DNA from 3 places in the Catenovulum adriaticum genome. Region 2 is predicted to be linked to each of the others. Evidence: predicted binding sites of a transcription regulator. Region 2 holds the regulator's gene; each other region holds the start of a gene.
What was found. Region 2 encodes FliA, which starts transcription of late flagellar genes. Its sites were predicted from a motif close to CTAAAGNTNNNNNNNNNNNNGCCGATA; they were not measured.

Region 1 (6,833 bases), 330 kb from region 2:
TTCAAAATTGCTGCTAACTCTCCGGTATTTTTCCCTAACATAAAATGAAGCTGCGTAAGCTGACTGTCTTTTGCCGAACGAAACGGAATAATAGTTTTAATACCTTTATGATTTAATACATTAGTTAACACCGCATAGGTTTCATAAATAATATCGGCTTTTTTATTAATAACCGCTTCAATGGCTTGGTTTATGTTTTCAGTTTCTAGTACTTTAATATCAGGGTACAATCGTTTAAATGTACTAATAAACGCATGGCCTCGAGTCACCGCTAAAGTTTTGCCGGCTAAATCATCAAGGTTGTGTGCGTTAATATCATCTCGAATAAAAAAGTAAGTAATTGCGTCGTAATAAGGCTCTGAAAATTGAGCGAACTGTTGCCTGTCTTCAGTTTTATAAGCCGCTATGATTAAGTCCACTTCCTCTTGCTTCACTTTGTCTAAGCTTTGCTGCCAGTCGTAAGCTTGATATTCAATATTTAAACCCACTTTTTGCGCTAAAAGGTTAAGGTAATCCACTGAAAGGCCGACCGGTTGGTGATCGTTATTTAAAAAAGCGAACGGACGCCACGACTTATCAAACGCCACTTTAATCACAGGGTGTTCTTTAATCCAATCTTGTTGCTGCTGGGTTAAATTTAATTTTGGTTTTAATGACTCATGAAACCATTTATTTTGAATAAACAAATGTTGATCTAAGCTAATATCGCTTAATGCTTTTTGCATTATCGAAAATAAAATTGGCTTTTGTTTACTAATGCCAATGGCGGTGCGAGTAGCCAGCTCATTAATTTTGGCAGCGACTTTTAAGTTAGTTAAATAACTGGCTTTAATTGTATAGGTGGCAACGGCAATGTTCCCTAAGTAAGCGTCCGCTTGGCCAAATGATACCGCCTCAACGGCTTCAATATTCGAGCTAGCTAATAACAAGTTAATGTTTGGATGATGTTTATTAAGCCATTCATGCAAATACGAGCCTTTGTTTATGGCTGCAATTTTCCCGTTTAAAGCCGAAATAGACTTAATTTGAGTATTAGTATTTTGGGTGACTATCGCCAACGGCATTACCGCATAGGGTTCTGTAAAGTAGAGAAAATCTTCACGTTTAGGTGTGGGTGCAGCACAAACTAGTCCATCCACTTGCTGGCGATGAACTTTTTCCATTGTGTTGTTCCAAATATCAGATTCAACTTTAAATTGAAGACCCGTTTTGGCTGATATAAGCGCTAAAATATCCGAAGATATTCCTCTATGAACCCCTTGCTTATCAACAAAGTCAAACGGCGGCCAAGCAAAATCAGACCCTAACGTAATTACTGGTGAGGTTTTGAGAAAATCTTTTTCTGCTTCAGTCCATTCAATGGCTTGTACCGAAAAAGCCATTAACCATCCAATGGTCATCAGAAAAAGCCTAGCCATGTTGCTTCGCTATTTTTAAAAATTCGTCAAAATGGTCAACAAACAATTCAACCAGCAAAGGTTCAAAGTGACTGCCTTTTTGCGCCACTATATAAGCTAAGGCTTCTTCAATTGGCCAAGCATCTTTATATTTTCGTTTATGAATAAGCGCGTCAAACACATCGGCTAGCGCAACTATACGTGCAAATATATGAATATCTTTACCGATTAAACCTTGCGGATAACCTGAACCATCCCATTTTTCATGATGTTGCAATGCAATCACATCTGCCGCTTTGATATATTTACGTTTAGACATGCGTAAAATATCATGTGCTTTGGTGGTATGGGTTTTCATAATTTCGAGTTCAGCAGGGGTCAATTTACCCGGCTTGTGTAATATTTCAGGTGGAATCGCAATTTTACCAATATCATGCATCGGGGCGGCATGTAATATGGTGTCACAATCATCTGCGGTTAAACTGGGATAATAACTTGCTAGCAAACTTGAGTATTCTGAAACACGCTGGATGTGGCTACCAGTCTCATCAGAGGTTGCTTCCATCAATTCCATCAATACGTAAATCATTTCTTTTTGACTGTCTTCTAATTCAGTCACGTATCGCTTTTCTTTGTGGATTAAATTGGTTTGTAATTGGCAATTTAGCTGATTTAATGTTTGTCTGGCGGTGTATAGCTCTAAATGATTTTTAACTCGGGCGATCAGTTCTTCAGAGTGGAATGGCTTGGTTATATAATCTACCGCACCCAGCTGAAAGCCCTTTGAAATTGAATCTATATCGACTTTGGCGGTTAAAAATATAATGGGTATATTGTGTGTTTTAGGGTTGTCTTTGAGTTGTCGGCAAACTTGATAACCATCGATAACCGGCATCATAATATCCAGTAAAATCAAATCAAATTCGTGTTGCTGGCACATATCGAGTGCCTGTTGGCCATTTAGAGCAAAGGTAAATTGATAGGCTTGCTCTTTTAGCATATTCATCGCAACTTGAATATTATCTGCGACATCGTCCACAATTAAAATGTGATACTGATTCATTTATCTACGTCTTCCCTACAGATATTTGTTATCGTTTTTATATATTACTAAAACAGTTATCAGTTAGTCAGCGCGGCTGACTGTACGATCCTTGTACATTTATACGCTATTTTACATTGCGACACAATCCACAAATTTTAGATATATTTCCATTTAACTCTTGTTGTGAGTTGACATAAAATTTCATAGGCGATGGTTTCAGCTGATTCGGCTACCTTTTCTATCGGTAAACCTGCCCCCCATAAAACCGCTTTATCCCCTATGTTATCCTGGCTATCACAGCCTAAATCAACGGTGATCATATCCATAGAAACCCGGCCAACCAAAGGCACTATTCGGCCATTAATTAACACAGGTGTGCCATTTTTAGCATGTCTTGGGTAACCATCTCCATAACCAATCGCCACCACACCCAGTATCGTTTTGCTCGGCGTAACCCAAGTTCCGCCATATCCCACTGGTGTATTCGCATCCACTTTTTTAACTGAAATAAGTTGGCTAGATAAGGTCATCACAGGTTTTAAATTACGCTCAAGTCCGGTTTCGCCCTCAATAGGAGAAACCCCATAAAGCATAATGCCCGGCCGCACCCAATTTTGTTTGGCACGGTCAAGCACCATAGTCGCAGCGGAGTTAGCAATTGAATGCGAAAATGAGTAAGCACTACTTGCCTGTTTAAAGGCCATTAACTGGGTTTGGTTATATTTGTTATTTAATTCATCCGCGCAAGCCAAATGCGTCATTAAAACTAAGTCAGGATGAACACAAGCACAAGCTTGTAAACGTGAAACAAATTCATCCACTTGAGAAACATGAATACCTAAACGCGACATGCCAGTGTCAATTTTAAGCCACACTTTTATCGGAATACCAATTTCAAGTTCAGTAGCGGCTTGCTCTAGTTCAGCTAATTGCTTTTCATTATGGATAACAGTTTGAAAATGATTAACCGCAATACTGGCAATATCTTTCGCTTCAAAAAAACCTTCTAACAAGACAATGGTTTTATTAATGCCAGCGGCTCTTAAATTAAAAGCTTCTTCAATTCTGGCAACCCCAAATGCATCGGCTTTATTTAATGCTTGTGCCACTTCAATTAACCCATGTCCGTAGCCGTTCGCTTTACAAACCGCCATCACCTGACTCTCGGGCGCCATTTGTTTTACTTGTGCTAAATTGTGTTGCAGCGCGGATAAACTAACTTGAGCAAGTGCTGTTTTCATAACAGAAATAATTCCACCAACAAAGATCTAAGCTCAGGGTAAGAAAACACAATATCAAACCAGAGCGAGAAAAAGCTAAATATTTTCACACAAACTCACTAGTCAAACCAGTTATATATCTTTAAACTGCGACTTTATTGTTAATAGGTTTGCTGAGGTTAAAGCATAAAAATGAAGTATAAACGGAATTTAATTAAGTTTACTTGCCCCTCAATATTTAAGTACGGCCTGTTGACCTTAGCATTCCTCAACTTGGTAAGTTGCTCAAGTATTAACCAGCAACAATCAGCTAAAATTGAAACCTTAACCCAACGCATTACAGAGTTAGAGACTCAATATAAACAAGATCAGCAAACCATTGCTAACTTTAAGCAAAAAGAAGCTGATTTAGATTTATTAATTGATGTTATTAGTCAGCAAAATTCACTCACTGGCTTTAAAACGGTTAACGATAATCAAGCTCAAATTATTAAAATTAAGCAACCCAAACCGCTTGCACAAATGCCCGCTGTAAAAAAAGTAACGCCCGAACATAATCAAACAACGATTACTAATACAACAGCCAAAACAATCTCTGCGACACCCCCCGCTTTTGCCGTGCAAATTGCATCGCTCACCTCAAAACAGCAAAGCCAACAAGCTTGGAATAATTTTAAACTTAAATTTCCTGATTTAAGCCAAACCGTTACCCCTATTTTAGAAAGTGTCAACAAAGATAATATTAATTTTATTCGGCTAAAAATTGGTCCTTATTCTAAAGCTAAAGCATTAAAAACCTGCACTTTTTTAAAGCAAAACCAGCAAAACTGCCTACTGAAAAAATACACAGGTGAACAGTTTTAAATTGACAAAATGAGACTTAAATCACAAAATACTAAAGTCCGACCAGTTTTGGTCGATAAACAAATAGACTAAGTGGCGAATTTAGCAACGGAAGGCGCGCTCAAATACTCTTCTGGCTATACTCAGACCTTTAGTTTCAATCATTTATAGAATTTATAAGTTGTATCATTTTTAGGAGAACAAAATGAAATTAAAACTATTAAGCTTAGGTTTAGCTGGTTTATTTGTAGCAAATGGGGCAATGGCTGTTACAGAAACGTTTGACGCTACCGTTACTGTTCAAAATGCACTAACAATAACAGAGGATGCGTCTCTAAACTTTGGTACTATTCGCGCACAACTAGCAACAGACATCTCTGGTGGTGCAGAATCAGAAGTTGCATCTTTAATTATTGCAGCTGATGGTAGCGGTGTAACAGCAGAAGAAGGTGATACTTCAGTGATCCAAAGTTTAGAAGATGGTGAACCCGGAGCTTTTAGTGTCGGGGGAGCTGCTAATTATGCTCTACTAACAGTCACTGTAACAGCTGACTCCACCGGTATTACAACAGGCGCCCCCGGAACTCCTGTATTTACCATGTCTGATTTTGCTGGATATGTCACAACTGGTGCTAACCCAAACACTGATTTTGCATCCGGTTCTCAAGTTCGTGCAAGCGCAGACGGCTCTTTGTCTTTTAATCTTGGCGCAACAATTACTGTTGATACAAGCCTAGATACTACTAACGATAATGCCTCGTATGATGACGGTACATACACTGGTAGTTATACTGTAGCAGTTGACTACTAAATTTAGCTCAGAAGTCAAAAACAAAGTCGTTCTTTGTTTTTGACTTAAATCATATGAAAATTTTTATATTCTCAATTTTTTTGCTTCCTGTTGTTTGCCTTGCTCAACTTGATATGATTCAGCCCTTAACCTTTGGCACTATAGTTGTGGGAAAAAACGATGGAGTTAGTTATATTGAGGTATCCCCTTTAGGCACAATGAAAGCATATAATCATATATGGATAATAAAATCAGGACAAAATGCTGAATTTTTAGTGTCTAACTTACCACCATATAAAGAAGTTAATATACAAGTTGATACGTTAACCACAACGACAAGTACCCAAATCAATGATACAGAACAATTCTTAGTAGATACCGTAACTATTTTGCCCTCGCCCATAACTACCGATAGTACTGGGAAAGCTAAAATTTATATTGGTGCGGTGCTCAAAACAACCGGCAATAACAAAATATATTTAAATACCGAATATACAGCTAATTTTAGAATTACATTGAATTATTAATTAAGGATAGAATTTTGAGTTTGTTTAAAAAACAAAGATTTTTAGTTTTATTGCTTTGCTTTATGAGTGAAATAACCCAAGCACAACTTTTAATTTCTCCGACCAGAGTTGTTTTAGATGAAAGGCAACGCTCAGCAAAAGTAACTTTAATTAACCCAACTAACCAGACTAGGACTTATCGTATAGAGTGGGAAGAAAAAATAGCAAAAAGCATAGGAGGATATAAAACTTTAGAAAAAAATGGATTCGCTAATTCTGACATTAAGCTCGCCAGCCCTATGTTAAGAGTTAGTCCAAGACAAGTAACACTTCAACCAAATGAAAAGCAATCCGTAAGACTAATGTTTCGCAGACCAAAAAGCTTAACGGATTCAGAATATAGATCACACTTAGCATTCAAGCCGCTCCCAATTCAGAAAAAAACTAACAATTCAGAAAATTCTGGAGTAAAAATAGAAATTGAGACGCTACTGGCTTTCACTATTCCAGTCATCGCACGCCAAGGTAGCGTTGACGCAAGTGTTGATATAAACAAAATTCAAGTTATAAAAAACCAGCAAAATACTTCAGCACAAGTAGAACTTACTATAGATAAAGCCGGCAAATATAGCACTACAGGCAATATGCTGGTTTATTGGAAGCCAACATCGGGCGCTGCCGAACAAGTTGTGGCTCAGGTACATGGTTACAATATTTACCCAGATCAAAGCCAATACCAACTCAGCTTAGATTGGCCGGATTTTAATGCAAAACAAGGCAGCTTAAGAGTTGAATATATAGGTAAAAAAGAATTTAACGGCCAAGTATTTATTAATAAAACCTTTGATTTGGCGTCAAATCTAATTATTAAATGACGCACCCAAAGCCTGTTTTAAAGCTCAGCTTAATAAGCAGCTTGTTTGTGTTTGCAGCAGGCTGTTTTTTTGATCTTGCGGCGCAAGAACCCCCAGCTACCACGGCTCAAACACAAGCTCAAATCGAGCAGGTACAAATTAACAATTCAGGTATTCC
Region 2 (6,833 bases):
TATCCAATAGTTCTTGAGAAGCTGGTTCTGGCTCTTCTCGGTTTTGGATTTGCGAAAACATTAAATTAATACAGTCTAACGACTGTAAAATAACATCCATAAGTTCAGGTGTTACTTTGCGCTGGCCTTTTCGTAAAATATCAAACACATTTTCAGCGCCATGACATGCATCTACGAGGGCTGTCATTGCTAAAAAACCTGCTCCGCCCTTTACGGTATGAAAGCCTCTGAAAATAGCATTGAGTAAATCCGCATCTTCAGGATTATTCTCAAGCTCCACTAGCTGCTCTGATAACTGCTCTAAAATTTCTGCTGCTTCAACTAAAAAATCTTGCAGTATATCTTCATCTACATCAAAGCTCATGGAACTCGTCCCCTATTAAAAACCTAAACTGGATAACAAATCATCAACTTCATCTTGGCTCGCCACGGCATCAGTTCTTTCTTCTGCATCGATAATTGGGCCTTCAGCGCCTTTATTTATTGTCGTTGGTTCGGCTGGTTGTGATTGTTGTTCTTGTTGTGGTGTGCCAAATACGGTTAATAAGTGAATCAAGTTATCTTCAACTTCTTTAACCAATTCAATAACTCTGCGTATTACTTGTCCGGTTAAATCCTGAAAGCCTTGCGCCATTAAAACTTCGTTAAGTTGAGTTTGTAGGCTTTGGGAATCTTTCTCAGACTGGTGCAGTATATGATTAACGCTGTAACATAGACTCTTAAATTCGCTCAACTCAATTTGACGATTCATTAATTTATCCCAAGTTGGGATAATTTCTTGAATATTCTTATTTAAATCAGAGGCGATTGGTAAACAAGCATCAACAGCATCCATTGTTTGATTTGCTGCTTTTTCGGTCATATCCATTACATAGGCAAGCCGGGTTTGGGCATCAGGAATATCTTCATTAGCCAAATCAGCAATGCGCATATCTAATTGGAAGCTGCCCAAAGAATCATGTAATTGTCGAGTTAATTTACCAACTTGAGCAAACAGCTCTTCAGACGTTGCTTGTGTCACTTTTTGCAAAATGTCATTAGCGGCTTGGTTTTCACCCCGCTCAAGCAAACTAACTAACTGTTTTGCGTCTTCAAGGCTAATTAACGGTTCATTAGGTAACAATGGTGTTCTCCTGATACCTAATTAAGCTAAACGCTCAAAAACCTTGTCTAACTTTTCCTTTAGGGTTGCAGCGGTAAAAGGTTTAACAATATAACCATTTACACCCGCTTGGGCTGCTGCAATAATTTGTTCTTTTTTCGCTTCAGCAGTCACCATTAAAACCGGAATATTTTTTAACCGCTCATCCGCTCGAATTGCTTTTAATAAATCAATGCCTTGCATACCTGGCATATTCCAATCAGTCACCACAAATTCAAAATCGCCATTTTGTAACATTGGCAATGCCGTGGCGCCATCATCCGCTTCAGAGACATTAGTGAACCCTAAATCTCTCAGCAAGTTTTTAATAATACGCCTCATGGTTGAAAAATCATCTACAACCAAAACTTTCATATTTGTATCCAAAGCTTCCTCCGCCTCTGAGATTATCTCATGGATTAATAATAATTTTTATATCTGTTGCCAGCTATTTAATTTTGCTTTTAATCTGTGCATTGCTTGACTATGAATTTGACTCACTCGAGATTCACTCACATCAATAACGGCACCAATTTCTTTTAAATTCAATTCTTCATCATAATATAAAGAGAGCACTAATGCTTCTCTTTCTGGTAGTGTTTCTATCGCTTTAACTAATTCGCTCTGAAACGCACCGTGAGCAATATCTTCAAATGGTTCATCTTGATGTTTATCATCAGAGCTACCAATCACATCTTCAGTAACACCAAGATCTTCTATTCCTATAATCTTACCACTATTTACATCATTTAAAATATGATGGTAGTCATTAATGCTTAACTCTAATTTTTCAGCAACTTCAATATCACGCGCATCACGCCCAGTTTCATTTTCAACATCATTAATCGCTTTCGCGATAAGTCGGCTATTTTTGTGGACTGAACGCGGCACCCAATCGCCACGGCGAATTTCGTCTAACATGGCGCCTCGAATCCGAATTCCAGCAAACGTCTCAAAACTTGCGCCTTTGCTACCATCAAAATTCTTTGACGCTTCAAGCAGGCCTATCATACCAGCTTGAATTAAATCATCTACTTGAACGCTTGCAGGTAACCTTGCCATCATATGATGAGCAATACGTTTAACTAGGCCAGCATGCAGCTCTACAAATGCTTGTTTTTGATTAACAGATTGATAAGCAGCCACTTTATTCACAACAGACTACACTCCCGGAGAGACCAATTGTTCAATAAAAAATTCTAAATGACCTGTTGCGCTTTCAGGGGTTGGCCATTTTCCGGCTCGAGAAGCTAAGGTTTTAAACGCCATAGATGCGGGCGATTTAGGAAATGCTTCGACAATCGTTTTTTGTCGACGAACAGATTTACGAACATTTTCATCAAATGGAATAATAGCCACTAAATCCAATGCAACATCCAAAAACCGATCGGACACTTTAGACAACTTCGCGAATAATTCCTGCCCTTCACGCATAGAGCGAACCATGTTAGCCACAATTTTAAAACGAAAAACATTGTAATCACGATTCAATACTTTAATCAATGCATAAGCATCGGTAATGGATGAAGGTTCATCACATACCACTACCATGACATCTTGCGCTGCGCGTGAAAAACTAAGCACCATGTCTGAAATGCCAGCTGCAGTATCGACGATTAATACGTCAAACTCTTGTTTAAGCTCACTAAATGAACGAATTAAACCAGCATGCTCTTGAGTCGATAGTTCAACCATATTACGCGTACCTGAAGTGGCTGGCACAATTTTAATGCCTTGTGGGCCGGTAATTAAAATATCGTCAAGTTCACATTCACCAGCTAACAAGTGAGATAAGTTTTTTTCAACTCGCAAGCCCAACATAACATCCACATTGGCCAAACCTAAATCCGCATCAAAAACTAAAACGCGTTTACCTTGCTGAGCCATCGAAACCGCCATGTTTAAAGACACATTGCTTTTACCAACACCGCCTTTTCCGCCGGTGACCGCAATTACTTTAATTCTTTCATTCGCGCTTTGTTTCATTGTTCGAAGGCCACTTGCTTGATCACCTAACTGGTTATTTAATATCATAAATTTATTTATATATAGGTTGTCTTGAGCTATCTGTAAACCAGTGAGGATGAGAAAATTCATTTTCATCCATATAACCGGCAGCCTGGTCGATTAAATATTGCGCAGTTGCAGCTTTAATATCTTCCGGCACTCGCTGACCATCCGTAAGATACCCTATTGGCAACGCATTTTGAATGGCAACACTAATAATTTCTCCCAAACTCATGCATTCATCTAATTTGGTGAAAATACAACCAGTTAAGTTAGTACGCTTAAACTGTTGCACGGTTTCCATTAAGACACTTTGCTGCGACGTTGCTTGCAATACTAAATAATTTCTAATTTTAATTTGAGTTGATCGCATTAAACTATCAAGTTGTTCAGCTAAACGAACATCTCTTTGGCCTACCCCTGCAGTATCAATTAAGATTAATTTTCGGTTTCTTAATTGATGCAAAGTGTCGGCTAATTCATCTTCATGGCGAACCACTTTACATGGACAACCAATAATCCGAGCATACGTTTGTAATTGCTCATGAGCACCAATACGATAACTGTCTGTTGTCACCAAGGCAACTGAGTCTGCGCCATGTTTTTTAGCAAAATGAGCAGCAAGTTTAGCTACCGTCGTTGTTTTTCCAACGCCAGTTGGTCCTAATAATGCAACCACACCACCACGACGCATAATGTCGTTATTAGTCACATTGATTTGCCCACTTAATAATTCAAGCGCGCTATCCCATGCCTGATGGTCTTCAATCCCTTCAGGCATAAAGCTAGCAACTTGTTCAGCAACTTGCGCTGCTATACCCATTCGAGTTAAACGGTCAACAATATAAGCTCGGGTTGGCTCGCTTCTCGCCATTTCTTGCCACATTAATCCAGACACTTGATGCTTTAATAAATGCTTAAGTTCCGCCATTTCTGATTTAATCGATTGTAGCTCGCGTTCTGTCGTTTGCCCAGTATTTGATGTGCTTTGTTGTGTTTGATTGCTTAAACTTTGTGTTGTTTGATGATTTAACGACCAATCGTTAATAGATTCATGATTATCGAGCTGCGTTTGCTCTACTGCTTGAGCTATTTTTTTTGCTCGAGCAGCAGCATGTTGCTTATTTGCATACTGATTTTTAAATTCAGGCGTGGCCTGACGCATTAATAATGATTGTAAGCTATCGGATACTTGCACATCTTCTTCAGCCGAAATAGCAGAATCTTCTGGCTGATTATGGCGTCTGTATGCCGCTTGTCTTGAAGTAGGTTTTGTCGCAGCTTTAGCCGGTTGTTCAACTTTAGGCTGAGGCTGTTCATCTACTGCAGCAACAACTTCAACGCCCTCGGCTACTTTTGTATTAGACATAATAATAGCTTCGGGGCCTAAGCAAGCTTTTATTTCTTGCATTGCCGCTCTGATATCTTTTGCAACAAAACGTTTAATTTTCATCTTTCCTCCAAAGAACAGGCAAATGACCTATCCAGACAAAATTTTGACACTACTGACCTATCGAATTCACAATCCGAATTTGTTTATCATCCGGAATTTCTTGATAAGACAATACATGTAATCCAGTTACTGTGTGTTTGGTAAAGCGAGCCAACACTGAACGTAATATCCCAGAGGTTAATAAAACCGCAGGTTCACCGTTCATTTCTTGTTGCTCTGATGCCTGAGATAGCGCGGTTTGTATTCGCTCAGCTAACCCAGGTTCTATACCACCACCCTCTGAACCACCAGCTTGCATTGACTGATGCAAAATTTGCTCCAACTCTGGCGCCAATGTTATGACAGGTAACTCATCCAAACCGCTGGAAAGCTCTTGCACTATTAATCGTCGCAGTGCAATACGTACTGCAGCCGTTAAAACATCGGGATCTTGGCTTTTTGTTGCATACTCAACTAAGGTTTGAACTATCGTTCTCATATCTCGAATAACGACGCCTTCAAACAATAAATTTTGAAAGACTTTAACCACAGTTGATAAATTAAGCATGTCTGGCACTAATCCTTCCACCAACTTAGGATAAGATTTAGCCAGCATATCTAATAAATTTTGAACCTCTTCATGGCCAATAAGCTGCCATGCATTATTCGTTAAGAGCTGACTTAAATGAGTCGCAACGACAGTCGCGGAATCAACAACGGTATAACCTAACGTTTGCGCTTGTTCTCGCTGCTCAGGGGTAATCCAAATAGCCTCTAAGCCAAATGCGGGATCAACAGTTTTAATGCCCTGCAGCTTACCAAATACCTGGCCTGGGTTAATGGCCATTTCACGATCGTGATAAATTTCAGCTTCACCAATCACCACACCCATTAAAGAAATACGATAAATATTGGGCGACAAATCTAAATTATCTCGAATATGCACAGCTGGTACTAAAAACCCCATATCCTGAGATAATTTCTTTCGTACACCTTTAATCCTAGACAATAACTCCCCACCTTGAGATTTATCTACCAATGGGATCAAACGATAACCAACTTCTAACCCAATCACATCCATAGGTTGAACATCATCCCAGCTAATTTCTTTAGGTTCTGAAGTGTTATTAGCGGGCAAAGCATTTGCTTGTGTATTTTGAGCCTGACCTGCAGGCGTTGATTTGCCTTTAGGCATTAAACTGCCTTTTTTAGATTTTCTGTCGGCCCGCATCTGCGACATAAAATATCCCAAACCAGCCAACGCAAAAGCTAATGACAAAAATGCAATGTGTGGCATACCAGGCACAACCCCCATCACAAATAAAATGCTGGCTGCAATATAAAGCGCTTTAGCATTGCCTAATTGCGTTGATAATTGGTCGCCAAGTTGAACTGCATTATTTTCACGTGTTACCACGATTGCTGTTGCAACTGACAATAATAAAGAGGGGATTTGCGCAACCAAGCCATCGCCAATCGTCAGCATGGTGTAGATTTCTATCGCAGCAGAAAAACTTAATTCATGTTGAACCATACCAATAATTAAACCACCAACAATGTTGATGATCATAATCAATAAACCCGCAATAGCGTCGCCTTTAACAAATTTACTGGCGCCATCCATAGAACCATAAAAATCTGCTTCTTCAGTTATTTCTTTACGTCTTGCAATTGCTTGTTCCTGGGTAATAAAACCGGCATTTAAATCCGCATCGATTGCCATCTGTTTACCCGGTAAACTATCTAAGGTAAAGCGCGCTGTTACTTCAGATATACGTCCAGCACCTGCGGTAACAACCTTAAAATTAATAATCATTAAAATGGCAAAAACGACTAAACCTACAGCATAGTTACCACCAATCACCACCTCGCCAAATGAAGCTATCACTTCACCTGCAGCATCACCACCATTGTGGCCTTCCAATAACACAACTCGCGTAGATGCAATGTTAAGGGCTAAACGAAATACGGTTGCAATCAAAATAACACTAGGGAAAGAACCAAACTCAAGTGGTTTTAATGAATAAACCACTACTAATAAAACCACCATCGATAAAGCGATATTAAAAGAAAACAAAATATCAAGTAGCAAGGCTGGTATCGGTAATACCACCATAGCTAATACCGCTAATACAAAAATTGCGACACCAAGACCTGTGACTTGGTCAAAACTGCTTTTATTTAAATTAATTTTTTGAAATACATCAGCGATTTGCATATCGTCAAAAATCCAGCGTTAAAAAGGCTGAATGC
Region 3 (6,833 bases), 250 kb from region 2:
CGCAACAACTGGTTTTAAACCTGCAATAGCCATACCTGTCGCTAACGTAATTGCATGTTGCTCTGCAATGGCAACATCAAAATATTGTTTAGGAAACGCTTTTGAAAATTTAACCATGCCTGAGCCTTCACGCATAGCAGGGGTGATTGCCATTAATTTATTGTCGCTTTGTGCCATGTCACACAGCCAATCACCAAATACTTTTGAATACGTGGGGGATGGGCTCGATTTTTTAGGTAGCTCGGTGGTTTTTAAATCAAATTTAGGAACGGCGTGATAACCAATGGGATCTTTTTCAGCGGGTTGATAGCCTTTTCCTTTTTTTGTGACAACATGTAGCAGCTGTGGTCCTTTTAAACTGCGCATGTTTTTTAAGGTATTAACTAACGCTAGTACATCATGACCGTCAATTGGGCCAATATAGTTAAATCCCAGCTCTTCAAAAATGGTACTTGGTGCTATCATGCCTTTTAAATGTTCTTCAGCCTTACTGGCTAGCTCTTTAATTGGCGGCATAGAGCTTAAGATTTTTTTGCCACTTTCTCTAAACGAGGTATAAACAGAGCCAGATAAAATTTTAGCTAAATGACTATTTAGTGCGCCGACGTTTTCCGAAATTGACATATCATTATCATTGAGCACAACTAACATATCTTTATTAAGGTGACCTGCGTGATTCATTGCCTCAAATGCCATACCAGCGGTAATAGCACCGTCACCTATAACGGCAACTGATTGTCGGCCTTTGGCTTCTTTTTCGGCAGCAATTGCAATCCCCAAAGCCGCACTGATTGAAGTTGAGGAGTGACCCACACTTAAAGTGTCGTACTCACTTTCTTCACGCCAGGGAAACGGGTGTAAGCCATTGTATTGTCTGATACTGTTAATTTGCTCGCGACGACCAGTCAAAATTTTATGTGGGTAAGCTTGATGGCCCACGTCCCAAATTAATTTATCAAAGGGCGTATTATAAACATAATGCAGCGCGACGGTTAGCTCAACTGTACCTAAACCTGATGCAAAATGACCACTGCTTTTGCTAACACAAGCTAATAAAAAGTCACGTAACTCATTAGCGAGTTCAGGCAACTCATTAACTGGCAAGCTACGTAACTCGTCTGGCTCGTTAATTAGTCTTAATCTGGGGTATTTGTGTATATTAGTGCTCATGTAATTAGTGTTGTCGCTTAATTATAAACTGGGCAAAATCCATTAGAGGCTGTGTATTGTAGGGGAGATCTTCAATTTGCTCTAGTGCTGATTGAAAAACTTGCTCCGCTTTGTGCACTGCGCCCGTTAAACCAAGTAAGCTAGGGTAAGTACTTTTATTTGACTTTTGATCTGACCCTTGTGGTTTACCCAATGCATCTGTGGTTGCAGTTACGTCTAAAATATCGTCTTGTATTTGAAAAGCCAAACCGATTAGCTCTGCAAATCGTTCAAATTTTTGTTTTTGCTCATCGCTTAAATTACGTTGTGCTGCGCAGCCCATGCTAACCGCGGCTTTAAGTAAAGCGCCGGTTTTTAAGCTATGAATGTTGGCAAGTGATTCTAAACCAACAGATTTATTTTCAGCTTCTAAATCAAGAGACTGGCCGCCACACATGCCTTGGTAACCTGAAGCTTGTGCTAAAATTTTTACCCAGCTGAGTTTTATGTCAGTCTGTACATCGGCGTTAATCAGTAATTCAAATGCCAGCGTTTGTAATGCATCTCCTGCTAAAATAGCATGCGCTTCATCAAATTGAATATGACAGGTTGGTTTACCACGGCGAAGATCGTCATCATCCATGGCAGGCAAATCGTCATGCACTAGTGAATAGCTATGGATACATTCAAGCGCTACGGCTGCAGGTTGGATAAGTTTAGGATCGATTGCCAATACTTTTGCCATAATTTGCAGTAAAAAAGGTCTGAGTCTTTTCCCGCCATTACTCACGCTATATTCCATTGCCTGATGCAATTTAGGCGCTATATCGTTAGGCAACTGGCTAAACGTTTGGACCAAGGTTTGATTAAACTCAGTTTGAAAACGTTGTAGCTCGGTTTGAATACACATTAATTTAATGTCTCTATACTGGTATCGATTAATTCTGACTGGCCGTTTTTATCCATTAAAATTTTAATTTTTTGCTCTGCAGAATCTAACTTTTGTTGACTGGCTCTAACTAAACCTACGCCTCGTTCAAATTGTTTGAGTGCTTCTTCAAGTGGTAATTCACCTAACTCTAATTGCTCAATCACTTTTTCTAATTCCGACATGCTTGCTTCAAGGCTCATGTTTTCTGGTTTTTTACTCGGCATTGTTCTTTAGTCTCTTTTCAATCTGTCTATATAATTTACGCAAATATTTTACCCCAAATCTATCAGATAAATTGGTTAATTTAAAAAAAACCTGTGTAAATTGAAAATAAATTAACTTAAGCAGATGAAAAAGCTAAGCTTTTGGTTTATCTTGCCGATAGATTAGCCAGTACCTATGGTTTTGCAACGTCTAAACTTGCGGCTAACCTTAAGTCGGTTTAAATTTAAATCAATTCTAAAAATTATATTTACTATTATTAGCAGTTAATAAACATGAGCAAAATGAGCTTACACACTACAATTTGGAGGCCTATGTGGATTTAGCAACGGTTATTGGAATAATTGGTGCAATCGCATTTATCGTGATGGCAATGATCCTGGGCGGCGACTTAAGCATGTTTTTTGATGTGCCATCAGTGCTTATTGTATTTTGTGGGTCTTTGTTTGTTGTGTTAGCCAATTTTACCATGGGGCAATTTTTTGGCATTGGTAAAATTCTTGGCAAAGCTTTTATGTTTAAAATTGAAAGCCCTGAAGAATTGATCGAAAAATCAGTTGAAATGGCTGATGCAGCCAGAAAAGGCGGCTTTTTAGCCTTAGAAGAAGCTCAAATTGATAATCCTTTTATGCGTAAAGGGGTTGATATGCTTGTGGATGGGCATGATGGTGATGTAGTAAAAGCCACCTTGTCTAAAGATATTGAGTTAACCACCGAGCGCCATGAAGCGGGGGTTGGCTTGCTAAAAGCATTAGGCGATGTTGCGCCTGCAATGGGGATGATAGGTACACTGATTGGTTTGGTTGCTATGTTATCGAATATGGACGATCCTAAAGCAATTGGCCCTGCGATGGCAGTTGCATTATTGACCACGCTTTATGGCGCTTTTTTAGCAAATGTTATCGCATTGCCGCTTGCGGCCAAATTAACTTTGCGTAAAGAAGAAGAAAAACTGAATCAAAGTTTGATTTTGGATGCTATTCTGGGTATTCAAGATGGTCAAAATCCTAGGGTGATTGAGGGAGTATTAAAAAACTATTTGGCTGAATCTAAACGCTCAGTGGCTCAAGAGTAGGGAGCAAAGCAATGGTTGATGATTGTCCTCCATGTAAAAAATGTCCACCGCCGGGTTTACCAGCGTGGATGGGCACATTTGCGGATTTAATGTCGTTATTAATGTGCTTTTTTGTTTTACTGCTCGCATTTTCAGAAATGGACGTACTTAAATTTAAACAAATTGCAGGCTCAATGAAATTTGCGTTTGGGGTACAAAACAAATTAGAAATTAAAGATATCCCTAAAGGAACGTCTGTAATTGCACAAGAATTCAGACCAGGTCGCCCTGATCCAACGCCTATTGAAACCATACAACAGCAAACTGTTGAAATGACTCAGCCCACTTTAGAGTTTGAAGCCGGTGATGAAGATTCAGCGGGTGGTCGGCAAAAACAAAGAGGCGATCAACGCGGTGGTACAGCCGCAGACTCGGCCAGCGCCCAGTCATCCACCGCTCAGTCACAATCTTCAGCAGAAGAAATGAGTGAACTCGTTAAAAAGATAGCGCAGCAACTAGAAGAGCAAATTGTCGATGGCGCAATTGAACTTGAATCTTTAGGCCAGCAAATTATTATTCGAATTCGAGAAAATGGTGCATTTCCATCAGGTTCTGCTTTTTTACAGTCTCAATTTAAGCCTATTATTCGTCAAGTGGCAGAACTTTTAAATGAAGTTCCGGGCGAAATCACAGTTTCAGGACATACAGATAACCAAAATGCTATCTCTGAATTGTATAGCTCAAATTGGGAGTTATCTGCAAAACGTGCCGTTGCGGTTGCGCACGAAATGTTAACGGTCCCCGGGTTTGATCAACATAGATTAATTGTAGTAGGCCATGCCGATACACGGCCATTAGTACCTAATAATACGCAGGCTAATCGACGTCGTAATCGACGAGTCGAAATTTCGATATTGCAAGGTAAAGCAAAAGAGTCAGACCCAATTACCGTTTCACCCAATACAACAATTACCCAATAAAGGGTTGCCCAAGTTAATTGACTTGGGCAATTAGTTTAGTAAAACCATTCTTTCTGATGATTAAATTCAGTATAATCGCCGACCAAATTTATCCGATTTAATAATGTGACCCAAGATATGATCAAGTTTATAGTTAAAATGCATCCTGAAATTTCGATTAAAAGTCGTTCGGTGCGTTTACGCTTTACCAAAATACTCGAAAGCAATATTAAAAATGTATTACGCCGAGTAGATGAAAAAGCTTGGGTTCAAAAACAGTGGGACTGTTTAGAAGTAAGAGTCAGTGACGATAAACGAGATATAGCGATTGAGCGCATGCAATGTGTGCCGGGTATTGCGTTTTTCTCTGAAGTTAAACAGTCTGAATTTGTCAGCTTTGATGATGTTTGCGACAAAGTATTAGCTTTATATCGTGAAGATGTAGAGGGCAAAACCTTTTGTGTTCGGGTTAAGCGCCGCGGTAATCATGAGTTTTCATCAAAAGATTTAGAACGTTATGTGGGCGGATATTTAAACCAAACAATTGAGTCGGCTAGCGTTAAATTAACTCGTCCACAAATGACAGTTAATTTAGAGGTCACTAATGATCAATTATTTTTAATTGGTGAGCGTTTTCAAGGGTTAGGTGGTTTTCCTATTGCGACTCAAGATGATGTTTTATCTCTTATTTCAGGTGGTTACGATTCAGGTGTTGCCAGTTACTTAACCATGCGCCGGGGCTATAAAACTCACTTTTTATTTTTTAATTTAGGCGGTGCAGCCCACGAAATTGGGGTTAAGCAAGTTTCGTATTATTTGTGGGAAAAATATGGAGTCTCGCACAGAGTTAAATTTATTTCAGTTGACTTTCAACCTGTTGTGGCTGAAATTTTAGAAAATATTGATTCGGGACTCATGGGCGTTGTTTTAAAACGTATGATGATGCGAGCCGCCAGTTTAGTGGCAGCTCGGATGGGCCATAATGCGTTGGTAACAGGTGAAGCCTTAGGACAGGTATCGAGTCAAACCTTAATCAATTTGGGCTTAATCGATAAAGTAACCGAGCAGCTCATTGTACGGCCATTAATTACTACAGATAAACAAGAAATTATCGATATTGCTCGTGAAATTGGTACTGAAGATTTTGCTAAAACCATGCCTGAATATTGCGGTGTAATTTCACAAAAGCCAAATATAGCAGCGCGCGAAGAAAAAGTAGAAGCAACGGAATCGCATTTTCATATGCCGCTGATTGAGCAAGTTGTAAATGATGCCAGCGTTTATGATATTCGCGATTTAGCCAAAGAAGCCGAAGAAGAAGTTAAAGAAGTTGCTTCTGTCAGTGCGCTAACAGCAAATCAGGTGATTATTGACGTGCGCTCTGCAGAGGAAGAAGAAAACGAGCCTTTAGAATTGCAGGGCGCTACTATCCTTCATATCCCATTTTTTAAATTAGCCAATAAGTTTGCTGATTTAGATCAAAGCCAGCATTATTTACTTTATTGTAAAAAAGGCGTAATGAGCCGCTTACAAGCGCTTTATTTGCATGAGCAAGGCTATCAAAATGTTAGTTTGTTTCAACCTGTTTAATTTGATCAAATAAAACTTGATGGTGCGGTAAAACCAATTGATGTTTTGCCGCAATTTTTAATAAATAACCGTTTATATAATCAATTTCTGTGAGTCTGTGGTGGTGGATATCTTGGTTCATTGATGAATAATTATTGGCGGTATTTTTAGCGACCGTTAAAATTAAGTTTAGTATTTTTTGTGGCTCAAATTTAAACCCCTCCAACTCACTTACCTCACAAAACTCATCAACTAGTTGCTTAATTTTAGGTAAGTACTCGGCTTGTGTTAACGTGCCATTTTTTATGTTAGCTAATGCTGTGAGTGGGTTGATCACCGAATTTATCGCCAGCTTTTCCCATAACCTTACTTGAATATTATCATCCCAACACGCAGGTTTGAATGCGCTCATTAATGCTTTAACCGCTGGGGTGGGTAAAAGTTTAGTCTCATACTGATTAGTCAATTGAACAGGTCCAAAAAAACTTTCACCTAACCCGGTTTGTATCGTTGAATATTTGTGGGGTTGAAAAGCGGCGTGTGTTGTAGTGGCTAAAATTATGTTTGCGGTGGGACAGTATTGTTTAACGGTTTGGATTGTACCTAAACCATTATGGAGCAAAATAATAGTGCAATTGTCAGTTAGGTAAGGGGCGATCTGTTTAATTGCGCTTTCAACTTGGTAAGCTTTAATAGGCACCACTAACGTTTGTATTAACTTATCAAATTGATAAACAGCGGCTTCAAACACTTGCGATTTATTTTGATATTCACCGCTTTGAGACGAATGGTGCTTAGATAAATTGATTGGCTCAATTTTAATAGTTTGGGTTAATTGCTTGGCTGAGTTTTGTCTTAGAATCAGTTGGTACTCTAATTTGCTTTTAGCACATGCCCAAGCAATTAGTGACCCGATTGAGCCGCCACCCAAGATCGTAAACATGATAGT

Region 1: a site for FliA is predicted at 4,558-4,584, ahead of OLW01_RS03110 (DUF4402 domain-containing protein). Genes of this name have one in related genera too.
Region 3: a site for FliA is predicted at 2,438-2,464, ahead of pomA (flagellar motor protein PomA). Genes of this name have one in related genera too.

Annotation. Positions count from the first base shown of each region.
Region 1 covers NZ_CP109965.1:693,648-700,480, reverse strand. Annotated here, with positions in the region: gene OLW01_RS03130 (transporter substrate-binding domain-containing protein) at 1-1,382, opposite strand, end outside; gene OLW01_RS03125 (response regulator) at 1,411-2,460, opposite strand; gene alr (alanine racemase) at 2,598-3,683, opposite strand; gene OLW01_RS03115 (SPOR domain-containing protein) at 3,936-4,526, shown strand; gene OLW01_RS03110 (DUF4402 domain-containing protein) at 4,711-5,316, shown strand; gene OLW01_RS03105 (DUF4402 domain-containing protein) at 5,370-5,822, shown strand; gene OLW01_RS03100 (fimbrial biogenesis chaperone) at 5,885-6,676, shown strand; gene OLW01_RS03095 (carboxypeptidase-like regulatory domain-containing protein) at 6,724-6,833, shown strand, end outside.
Region 2 covers NZ_CP109965.1:1,020,661-1,027,493, reverse strand. Annotated here, with positions in the region: gene OLW01_RS04635 (chemotaxis protein CheA) at 1-364, opposite strand, end outside; gene OLW01_RS04630 (protein phosphatase CheZ) at 380-1,123, opposite strand; gene cheY (chemotaxis response regulator CheY) at 1,145-1,528, opposite strand; gene OLW01_RS04620 (RNA polymerase sigma factor FliA) at 1,574-2,296, opposite strand; gene OLW01_RS04615 (MinD/ParA family protein) at 2,303-3,175, opposite strand; gene flhF (flagellar biosynthesis GTPase FlhF) at 3,180-4,601, opposite strand; gene flhA (flagellar biosynthesis protein FlhA) at 4,651-6,798, opposite strand.
Region 3 covers NZ_CP109965.1:1,269,959-1,276,791, forward strand. Annotated here, with positions in the region: gene dxs (1-deoxy-D-xylulose-5-phosphate synthase) at 1-1,170, opposite strand, end outside; gene ispA ((2E,6E)-farnesyl diphosphate synthase) at 1,175-2,059, opposite strand; gene OLW01_RS05730 (exodeoxyribonuclease VII small subunit) at 2,059-2,304, opposite strand; gene pomA (flagellar motor protein PomA) at 2,619-3,377, shown strand; gene OLW01_RS05740 (flagellar motor protein MotB) at 3,389-4,336, shown strand; gene thiI (tRNA uracil 4-sulfurtransferase ThiI) at 4,457-5,905, shown strand; gene OLW01_RS05750 (ketopantoate reductase family protein) at 5,883-6,827, opposite strand; gene OLW01_RS05755 (VanZ family protein) at 6,788-6,833, opposite strand, start outside.